2 regions of the Fusibacter sp. QWL-12 genome follow, and region 2 is predicted to be linked to the other one. Evidence: predicted binding sites of a transcription regulator. Region 2 holds the regulator's gene; the other holds the start of a gene.
What was found. Region 2 encodes LexA, which represses DNA repair genes until DNA is damaged. Its sites were predicted from a motif close to CNAACANNTGTTNG; they were not measured.
Positions count from the first base shown of each region.

Region 1: a site for LexA is predicted at 2,557-2,570, ahead of AC4PID_RS06130 (putative DNA modification/repair radical SAM protein). Genes of this name have one in related genera too.

Region 1 is NZ_CM178745.1:1,184,881-1,190,530, reverse strand. Features, by position in the region: gene AC4PID_RS06140 (phosphoribosylformylglycinamidine synthase) at 1-1,378, shown strand, start outside; gene AC4PID_RS06135 (cell wall hydrolase) at 1,577-2,377, shown strand; gene AC4PID_RS06130 (putative DNA modification/repair radical SAM protein) at 2,585-3,874, shown strand; gene AC4PID_RS06125 (TIGR03915 family putative DNA repair protein) at 3,858-4,604, shown strand; gene galE (UDP-glucose 4-epimerase GalE) at 4,690-5,650, shown strand, end outside.
Region 2 is NZ_CM178745.1:3,700,412-3,706,061, forward strand. Features, by position in the region: gene AC4PID_RS17680 (methionine gamma-lyase family protein) at 1-934, shown strand, start outside; gene AC4PID_RS17685 (NAD(P)-dependent malic enzyme) at 978-2,150, shown strand; gene gdhA (NADP-specific glutamate dehydrogenase) at 2,814-4,151, opposite strand; gene lexA (transcriptional repressor LexA) at 4,353-4,982, opposite strand; gene AC4PID_RS17700 (LysM peptidoglycan-binding domain-containing protein) at 5,219-5,587, shown strand.

The sequences.
Region 1 (5,650 bases), 1.4 Mb from region 2:
AGACATGGATGTACCACCAACGCTTATTTCATTTGCTGTCACTTACGGTAAAACTAACGATGTTATTTCACAGGAGCTTAAGAATAATAACTCAAAATTGGTTTTGTTTAACCCTTCTAGAGAAGCGGCAGACATGCCAAATTATGTAGCTTTAAAATTAGGCTATGATGTGATTTTATCTGAAATGCACAGTGGAAACGTACTTTCGGCATACGCTATTGGAGAAGGTGGCGTGGCGATGGCACTTTCTAAGATGGCTTTTGGTAATCGAGTTGGCTTTAAGCTTGAATCAAAATTACAAAGCACACTTTTTTCTCCTGAAATTGGCGCAATTGTAATCGAAGTCTCAAATGATTCGGTGGATCGCTTTACAATTAATGAAGGTTTTAGTCTTATTGGACAAACACAAGCTGCATTTGAATTTGTTGTTGGTGATGAGGTGATCTCAGGTAATGATGCGCTAAAGGCGTGGACAGGTACACTTGAGCCGATTTTTCCAACACAACACCACGATACAGGCATTGCCAAAACAATTTCATACACAGTGAGAAGCAATCGTAAGCCAGCTATACAAATTGCAAAGCCTAGAGTCTTTGTACCTGTATTCCCAGGGATCAACTGTGAATACGATACCATTAAGGCTTTTGAAAAAGCAGGTGCTACTGTCGAGTTTGAAATCTTTAGAAATCTTACGCCTGAAGCTGTAAAAGAATCAGTGGATCGATTTGCTGAGAAAATTAAAAAATCTCAAATTATTGCTCTACCAGGTGGATTTAGTGCAGGGGATGAGCCTGAGGGATCAGGTAAGTTTATCGCTTCTGTCTTTAGAAACCCGAAGCTATCAGAAGAAATAATGGCGTTGCTAAATTCACGTGATGGTATGATGTTAGGGATCTGCAATGGCTTCCAAGCTTTAGTGAAGCTAGGACTTTTACCTTATGGTGAAATAAGAGAGCTTTCTGAAGATTCCCCAACCTTAACCTTTAATAAGATTGGTAGACACGTCGCTAGAATGGCTTCAGTAAGGGTAGCTTCAGTCAACTCACCTTGGTTATCAAATGCAAATGTAGGTGAGATCTACCAAACGGCATTTTCTCACGGAGAAGGTCGTTTCTTTGCCGATGAAAAAACGATTCAAATTTTAGAGGCAAATGGTCAAATTGCGACGCAATATGTGGATCCAAATGGTCAAGCGACTTACGATGGCAACTATAATATCAATGGATCAGTAGAAGCGATCGAAGGCATTTTCTCGCCAGATGGTAGAGTGTTTGGTAAAATGGGTCACATTGAAAGAACCGCTGAAGGTCTTTACAAAAATATTTACGGTGAAAAAACTTTTGATATTTTTACCTCTGGTGTTTCATACTTTAAATAGAAAAATGACTTTAAAGCAAAAATAAGATGTGTTTTTTATAAAAAAACTACAAATAAATAGCTTTTGAAATATTTATGTTTCAATAATTAAAAACAGGACAAACTATTGCAAGTAAAAACGTTAAAGACATATTTCCATAATATGTCTTTTGTTTTTTTTGGATTTGTGTTAAAATCGAAAAATAGTCAAGGAGGTTTTATGAAGTTAAAGGTATTCTTTTTGATGCTTTTTTCATGCTTATTGATTTCTGGGCTTGGATTTGCAAGTGATGTCCTTGTGACCATCAATGACCAATTATTAGAAGACGAAGGGATTATAATAGAAGAGAATGGTATCCCATATGGTCTGCTATCCGAGTTCGCTCAAAGAATGGACATATCCTTAGAATGGCTCCCTAATGCTAAGTTTGCAGTGCTTAACATAGGCGAGGATTATGTCAGCTACAAAATGGATTCAAATCTAATCGTGATAAATAACAAATCAGATGAATTAACAAGTGAAAGTTTTGTAAAAGACGGTAGAATCTACGTTCCGCTATATTCGATTTGTGAAGTGATGGGAATTCAAATGACATGGGACCCTGAACTTGTACATGTAACATTGAGTCATCCGGAATTCAAGGTTGCTGCCAGCGAAGTAAGAAAAATGAATTATACTGAAGAGGATTACTACTGGTTGGCTAAGATCGTAGAAGCGGAAACCAGAGGTGGCTCTTTGGACAAAAAAACAGCTGTGGCAAATGTGGTTTTAAATCGCGTTGCCAGCCCTAAATTTCCAAACACTGTATATGAAGTTATCTATCAGCGCAATCAGTTTCCCCCTGCTTACAAAAGCAGTTTTCTGACAAAGGAACCGTCTCAAGCAAGCTTGATGGCGGCTAAAAGAGCCATGATGGGAATTGAAGTTGCACCAAACTGCCTGTATTTCAACTATATTCCGTTTTCAACAAAGGCGGACAGCTTTTATAAGTTGATTGAAGGCGATTACTTTTATTTCTAGATAAAAGGAAACTAGGTATAAGCATGATTGACGTTACTCAAATGAGTAACGTCTTTTTTTTTAGCCACAATCTCGCTTGTGGTAAAATCTGAGGGTTCGATGCCCGAAGATTTTTATTACTTGATTTCATAAGAACATTATTTATATACATTTTTGGGAAAAAGGCGTATAATCTAAATAGAACATACGTTCTGTTTGGAGGGTGTTATGGAAGCTTTAAAAAAACTTGAAATCTTAGCGGATGCTGCAAAATATGACGTGTCTTGTTCTTCCAGTGGCAGTGAGCGAAAAGCTGTAAAAGGGGCACTTGGTAATGCTGCATTACCAGGGATTTGTCATAGTTTCGCTGAAGATGGGAGATGCATATCGCTACTCAAAATTCTATATACCAACAAGTGCCTTTACGACTGTGCATATTGTATCAATCGGGCAAGTAACCCAGATATGCTGAGAGCAGAGTTTACGCCTGATGAAGTAGTGGATCTAACCATCAGCTTTTATAGAAGAAATTACATTGAAGGATTATTTTTGAGTTCTGGTGTGGTAAGATCACCAGATTACACCATGGAGCAGCTTTTGGCAGTTGTCAAACGATTAAGGGAGAGAGAAAGGTTTAATGGCTATATCCACCTTAAGGGGATTCCTGGCGCTGATCCTAAGCTGATTGAACAAGCTGGCCTTTATGTGGATCGGATGAGTATCAATATTGAGCTACCGACGACCAAAAGCTTGAGACTTTTAGCGCCTGAAAAAAATAGAAATGAAATGATTGCACCGATGCAGATGATCAAAGAACGCATCGTCGAAAATAAATCTTCCATCGTTAGATACAAACACACGCCTTCTTTTGTTCCAGCGGGTCAAAGTACACAGCTTATAGTAGGGGCGACGGATGAGGTTGATTATAAAATTATAAAAATTTCTGAAGCGCTCTATAATCGTATGTCGCTAAAACGCGTCTATTATTCGGCGTATGTTCCTGTTGGAAAAAACGCTATTGTTTCAATGTATCACACGGATGCGTTAAAGCGAGAGCATCGTATTTATCAAGCGGACTGGCTTTTGAGATTTTATGGGTTTACCGCAGATGAAATTCTAACAAAGGAGGATCCAAATCTCGATATGGAGATGGATCCTAAATGTCAGTGGGCGGTTAGGAATCCACAGTTATTTCCGATGGAAATCAACAAGGTGAGCCTGCTTGAGCTGCTACGCATTCCTGGGGTTGGTAATGTAACAGCAAGGCGAATTATGGCTGCTAGGCGATTTGGACCTGTCGGTTTTGATGCTTTAGTGAAAATGGGTGTTGTAATGAAGCGTGCGAAATATTTTGTTACTTGCAATGGAAAGTACTTTGGTGACATTGATTTGGAACCGAGAAAGTTAAGAACGCTTCTTATAGAACCGCCTAAAAAAGGTGCGAATCAGCTGAAAATGTTTGATCTATATCCAAGTGTTTTCAATTCAGGGGGTGGACAGAATGGTTTATCTATTTGATGGTAGCTTTGAAGGCGTACTTTCAGCGGTGTATGAAATGTTTTATGCTAAGGCAAACCCTGAAAATGATCAGCTATGTATTCGAGCGCTCTATCAGTATGATCTGTTTGATCAAGTGGTGGAATGTCATACAGTTTCTGAGTATGCGGGAAAAGTAACTGCATCTATCATCGAAACTTTTGGAGAAGAAGCATTTCGAAGGATTGGCTATGCCTATTTGTCTGAGGACGAACAGTTTGGGACGAAGCTGTTTAGAGCCTTAAAAAAAGCTTATAAGTTTGGTGGCAATGGATTAGAAAACTATTCTGAAGAGGCGATTATGACCCTTTATAAATGCTATAATGCAGTCGCTAGAGAGTCACATCGAATGATTGGTTTTATTCGCTTCGCAGAGCTCGAAAAGGGAATTTACTATAGCCAGTTTGAACCTACCTACGATTTGTTGGCATTGGTGGTGCCGCATTTTGTCGATCGTCTTGGCGATCAACTCTGGGTGTTACATGATACAAAAAGGCGGAAAGCGGCTTTTTATAACAAGACAGAGGTTCACTTTAGTGATCTTGATCCGGTGGAATCACTTTATTATTCCAGCCGAGAGGAGAAGTATCAGAAAATGTGGCAAGCGTATTTTGATCATATAGCAATTGATGAACGCAAAGACAAACGTAGACATATGCAAATGATGCCTAAGAAATACTGGCAGTTTTTAACCGAAAAAAAAGCCAAGTAAATTTTTACTAAAATAATTGATTTTATTAACTCATGTGATATGATAGTCTTAAGTAAACGAATCTATTCGGTTAAAGGAGAATCATATGATATTGGTTTTAGGAGGCGCTGGCTATATCGGTAGCCATGCTGTAAGACAACTGATACAAGCTGGTGAGTCAGTAATCGTTGTCGACAACTTGGAAACAGGACATAAAGAAGCGGTAAATGAAGATGCAAAATTCTATCAGGTTGATATAAGAGATGAAGCAGCACTTAGAGCAGTCTTTGCTGAAAACAATGTTGAAGCAGTAATGCACTTTTGTGCCAACTCACTCGTTGGCGAGTCAGTACACAAGCCAATCAAGTATTTTGAAAATAATGTAGGCGGTGCAATTAATGTTTTAAAGGTCATGCAGGAATTTAATGTAGATAAAATTGTCTTTTCATCTACTGCTGCTGTTTACGGCGAACCTGATCAGGTACCGATTTTAGAAACGAGTAAAACGGATCCAACGAATCCTTATGGCGCATCAAAGTTAATGATGGAAAATATGTTTAAATGGGCAGATCATGCGCATGGCATTCGTTATGTTTCACTAAGATACTTTAATGTCGCAGGAGCGGATCAAACGGGTGAAATCGGAGAAGCACATGGTGTTGAGACACATCTGATTCCTTTGGTGTTACAAGTACCATTGGGACAGCGCGAGTTTATTACGGTATTTGGCGATGACTATCCAACGAAAGATGGCACGTGTATCCGAGATTATGTGCATGTGATTGATTTGATTGATGCACATATAAAAGCGCTTACTTATTTGAGAAACAAGGGTGAGAGCAATGTGTTCAATCTCGGAAGTGGCGAAGGATTCTCAGTTAAGGAGATTATTGAAGTGGCAAGAAAAGTGACTGGACATCCTATTCCTGAGAAAGTAGATGCACGTCGTGCTGGCGATCCATCAACTCTAATTGCATCTTCAGAAAAGGCAAGGTCGGTTTTAAAATGGGATCCCCAATATACTAAAGTTGAAACGATAATATCTGATGCATGGCGGTTCCATCTGT
Region 2 (5,650 bases):
TACCGGTAGACCTTATGATACGCTAGAAAAGGTCATAGGACTTTCGACATCAGAGTCTATGTCACTTATGGATATTGGTGTCACTTACGACGAAGTGTCTTTAAAAGAAGATGGTGGTTTTGATTTTAACGCCATTGATTCAAAACTCAATGAAAATACAAACGTTGTTTACATTCAGCGCTCTGCGGGATACTCGTGGAGAAGAGGATTAACTATAAACGAAATAGCAGATGTAATTGCTCATGTCAAAAACAAGTGCCCACAAGTTATTGTCATGGTAGATAACTGCTATGGGGAGTTTTTAGATTACCTAGAACCGACGGAGGTTGGTGCCGATTTAATGGCTGGGAGCTTAATTAAAAACCCTGGTGGGGGATTAGCGCTTAGCGGTGGGTATATTGTTGGCAAGAAACACCTTATCGAACAGGTTGCTGGACGTATGACCTCGCCAGGAATAGGAAAAGAATGTGGTTTAACATTTGGTCAAACAAGACCTATTCTTCAAGGCCTTTTTATGGCACCGAAGGTTGTAAGTGGTGCACTAAAAGGTGCAATTTTATGTGCCAAAGTATATGAACATTTCGGTTACAGAGTCAATCCTAGCCCAGAATCGTCACGAAGCGATATCATTCAAGCAATTGAATTTAAATCTCCGGAAAAGGTCATCGCTTTCTGCCAAGGCATTCAAAGTGCTTCGCCTATCGATAGCTTTGTTTCACCTGAGCCATGGGCGATGCCTGGGTATAGTAGCGATGTTATTATGGCAGCAGGTGCATTTGTACAAGGTTCTTCCATAGAACTCAGCGCTGATGCGCCTATCAGAGAACCGTATATCGCCTATTTCCAAGGTGGCTTAACCTATGAGCATTCAAAATTTGGCGTAATGAAATCCTTGCAGTTTCTAATGGACCGAAGTTTAATCACACTCAAGTAGTTGCTATTCCATTTTGCTAAAGGCAAAAAATCAAGGAGGTAATATGAACTATAATCAATTAGCACTTGAGCTACATGAAGCTAAAAAAGGTAAAATCGAGGTTACAAGTAAAGTAAACCTAGAGACAAAGGTTGATTTATCTACAGCATATACGCCTGGCGTTGCTGAACCTTGCAGAAAAATTGCAGCTAATCCTGACGACGTTTATAAGTACACATCAAAAGGTAATTTAGTCGCAGTTGTTTCTGACGGATCTGCGGTTTTAGGATTAGGCAATATTGGCGCAAAAGCGGCTATTCCAGTTATGGAAGGTAAAGCAATTCTTTTTAAAGCATTTGCCGGTGTTGACGCTTTTCCAATCTGTGTTGAATCGCAAGAAGTGGATGATATCGTGAATACTGTGGTTCAAATTGCACCCGTTTTCGGTGGTATTAACTTAGAGGATATTTCTTCCCCAAGATGCGTTGAGGTAGAGAGAAAGCTTAAATCGTTATTGGATATTCCGATTTTCCATGACGATCAACACGGAACAGCGATTGTCGTTTGTTCTGCTTTAATTAACGCATTAAAGATTGTAAATAAGAAGATTGAAGACATTACAATCGTTATCAACGGTGCAGGATCTGCTGGGAATGCTATCGCTAGAATGTTAGTTGATATTGGTGCTAAAAACATACTCTCGTGCGATCGTAAAGGCATCTTAAATAGAAATGAAACACAAAAGAACTGGGTACAGGATGAAATTGCTCTTATTACAAATCCAGAACTTAGAACTGGCACTTTAGCAGATGCAATGGTTGGTGCAGATGTTTTTATCGGAGTTTCGTCAAAAGACGCCGTTTCTCAAGAAATGGTTAAGTCCATGAACTCAGATGCAATCGTCTTTGCAATGGCAAATCCGGATCCAGAAATCATGCCAGATCTCGCAAAAGAGGCAGGGGCGAGAATCGTTGGAACTGGTCGCTCAGACTTCGAAAATCAAATCAACAATGTTTTGGCTTTCCCAGGCATCTTTAGAGGTGCACTCGATGCTAGAGCATCGGATATTAATGAAGAGATGAAAATTGCTGCTGTACATGCAATTGCTTCTTTAGTTGCTGATGAGGAGCTAAATGAATCCTACATTATTCCATCTGCACTTAACAAATCAATAGGCGATAGAGTTGCTAAAGCAGTGTATGAGGCTGCAGTTAAATCTGGTGTTTCTAAATTATAACCTTAACTTCAAGTAACTCTGTTTGAAATTCCTGCTTGTTTATTGTTTTTTAATAAGGAGAAGTATTATGACTATGATTACAATACCAATGATAATACTTATTTGGATCATATATGGATGGTTCTTAAAAACTAGTAGTAATAAAGCTTTTAATTGGTCAAGTTGGATTTTCCCCTTGTTAGTATTATCGATAATACTAAATATTGATTTTTCTACAAATTATACTGCTTCTTTGAACTTGGTCGCAAATGATGGAATTTCATTACGAGGCGTTTGGAGTCATTTGTTTATTAGTGACAAAAATTGGTCCGTATCAACATTTTATAACTATTATAGATTATCCTCATATACTAGTCTGACACTAATGTTTTTACTTATAGTTTCATTGATCTATGATCGAAACAAAAGCAAAGATATGTGAAAAGATGATCAGAATAATGCAGTATTTTTCTAAACCATGATCTTATATTGAAATAACATAGACTCTGATTTGGAAAGTACAATGACTTTATAAAGTGTATCGTAGTCTCAGAAATAAAAAAATGCGTAACAGCAGGAGCAGTTACGCATTTTTTATTGCTATTAGATGTCAAATTCAAAATATTATGGTTTTCAATATAAGAACTTCAATTTAATCATCTTCAAACCCATTTATATCTAGATTTAGTAATCACCTTGAGCTAACATCGCATCAGCAACTTTTATAAATCCAGCAATATTTGCACCTGCTACAAGGTTATAACCAAAGCCATATGTTTCAGAAGCTTTAGCCGCATTCTTGTGGATATTGATCATGATATCTTTTAACTTAGCTTCAACTTCTTCAAATGTCCAAGAGTATCTCATCGAGTTTTGGCTCATTTCAAGAGCAGAAGTTGCTACACCACCAGCATTTGCTGCTTTAGCAGGTGCAAGTAAGATATTTTGATCTAAGAAGTACTTAATTGCTTCGTTTGTACAAGGCATATTCGCGCCTTCACCAACAGCAGTAACGCCATTTGCAACTAAGATTTTTGCATGCTCAAGTGTAATGTCATTTTGAGTTGCACAAGGAAGCGCAATATCACATTTAAGTGACCACACAGCGCCATGTCCTTCAACAAACTTTGCAGTTGGATGATCTTTAAGGTATTCATTGATACGTTTTCTTTCAACTTCCTTAATTTTTTGAATTGCAGGTAAGTCAATACCATTCTCATCATAGATATAGCCACTAGAATCAGACATCGCTACAACTTTTGCACCCAGTTGAGTTGCTTTTTTACATGCGTAAATGGCTACATTGCCTGAACCCGATATAATTACAGTTTTATCTTTTAAATCTTTACCATTATGTTTTAACATTTCTTCAACGAAGTAAACCAATCCAAAACCAGTCGCTTCAGTTCTTGCAAGCGATCCACCATAAGTTAATCCCTTACCAGTTAAGACACCGTTCTCAAAAGCGCCTCTGATTCTTCTGTATTGTCCATATAAGAAGCCAATCTCACGGCCACCAACGCCAATATCCCCAGCAGGAACATCAACATCAGGACCAACATGACGATATAATTCAGTCATAAAGCTTTGGCAAAATCTCATAACTTCAGCGTCAGATTTACCTTTTGGATCAAAATCAGAACCACCTTTACCGCCACCGATTGGTAGGCCAGTTAGTGAATTCTTAAAGATTTGTTCAAATCCTAGGAATTTTACAATGCCAATATATACAGAAGGGTGGAAGCGTAAACCGCCTTTATAAGGCCCAATCGCACCGTTAAACTGTACTCTGAAACCTCTATTAACGTTTAGGTTGCCTTGATCGTCAACCCAAGGAACTCTGAAAACGATTTGTCTTTCAGGCTCTGTAATTCTTTCTAAGATATTAGCTTTTTCATACTCTGGATGTCTAGAAATTACTGGCTCAAGAGACTCAAAAACCTCTTCAACAGCTTGAAGAAATTCCTTTTCATTAGGATTTCTCATTTTAACACGGTCAAAAACTGATGTTATATATGACATACAAATCTCCTTTAAAAATATTTTGTACTACTAAAATAATATCACTTTTTTGGAATCAATAAAATAACCATTTTATAACATAATGGGTGATTTTATCACTAAAATACGTAAAAAAAAGGAAATAAATGAAAATAAAAAAACAAGTTGACATAATATAATTACGTCAACTTGTTGCTCGTTTGATTATTACAAGAATTCATTTTACATTTTTCTAAAAACACCCTTAACTTTACCTAATATCTGAACATCATCAACATAAATAGGTGACATTGTAGGGTTTTCAGGTTGCAATCTAACTCTGCTTTTTTCTTTATAGAAGGTTTTAACGGTTGCACTGTCATCAATCATTGCAACGACTATATCACCGCTAATTGCATCATTTTGTTTTCTTACTAATACTAAATCTCTGTTAAAAATTCCGGCTTCAATCATGCTATCGCCCTTAACTTTTAACATAAAATAAGTTCCTTCATCAACGAAATCAGAAGGAATAGGGAAGGTTTCTTCAATATTCTCTACTGCAAGAATAGGTTGACCAGCAGTAATCTCACCAACTATAGGAATAAATTGAGTATCTCGCGCCATGGAAACGACATTAGACACTGGTTCGTGATCCATATCAAAGATTTCAATCGCTCTCGGTTTAGTCGGATCTCGTCTAATCATTCCAAGTTCTTCAAGCCTCGTTAAATGTGTATGTACAGTCGAAGTAGATTTTAAGCCTACAGCTTGACAAATTTCTCTTACTGATGGTGGATAACCTTTTTTTGAGACTTCGTCCTTTAAGAAGTCTAAAATCATTTGTTGTTTTTTTGATATAGAAGCGCCCATGATACCCCCTATAGATATAATTTATTTATCAAAATATAATGCGCAAAATAGTGCGTCGTAACTTTAAAATAGCTTGAACTCCTGTATTTATGCTGATTATAACACAGAGACAAAAAAAAATCAAACATTAGTTCTGTTTTTCTCTTTACAAAGAACATCCGTTCGTATATAATGACATTGAAAGAACGCATGTTCGGAACTGGTCCGAAAAGTCGCAAGAAAGGAAGTTGAATCCTATGAAAGCAGATAAAGATGTAATGCATTACGACTACCTTAGACAACCTAGTAATAGCCATAAAAGAAGAAAAAGACTATATATTGTAAACAGAACTCGTTTTGTCATTATGAGTTTAATCACACTAATTATATTGAGCACCATCGTAACTTATGTAGCAGGCTTTTTTATGTCTGAAGCAACTACGAATCACGAACCACTTAAAATTGAAGTGATGCCAGGGGATACATTATGGGATATTGCTGCTTCACATAATTACTATGAAGAAGATATTAGAGCCGTTGTTTATCGTATTAAGCAGTATAATGAGCTTAGCGATGCCACGATCTACACTGGTCAAGTAATTTTGGTACCAACTTCAAACCACTAATTAATGAATAAAAGCTGATCATTAAGACCAGCTTTTAAATATAATAACTTTACATCCTTCTTA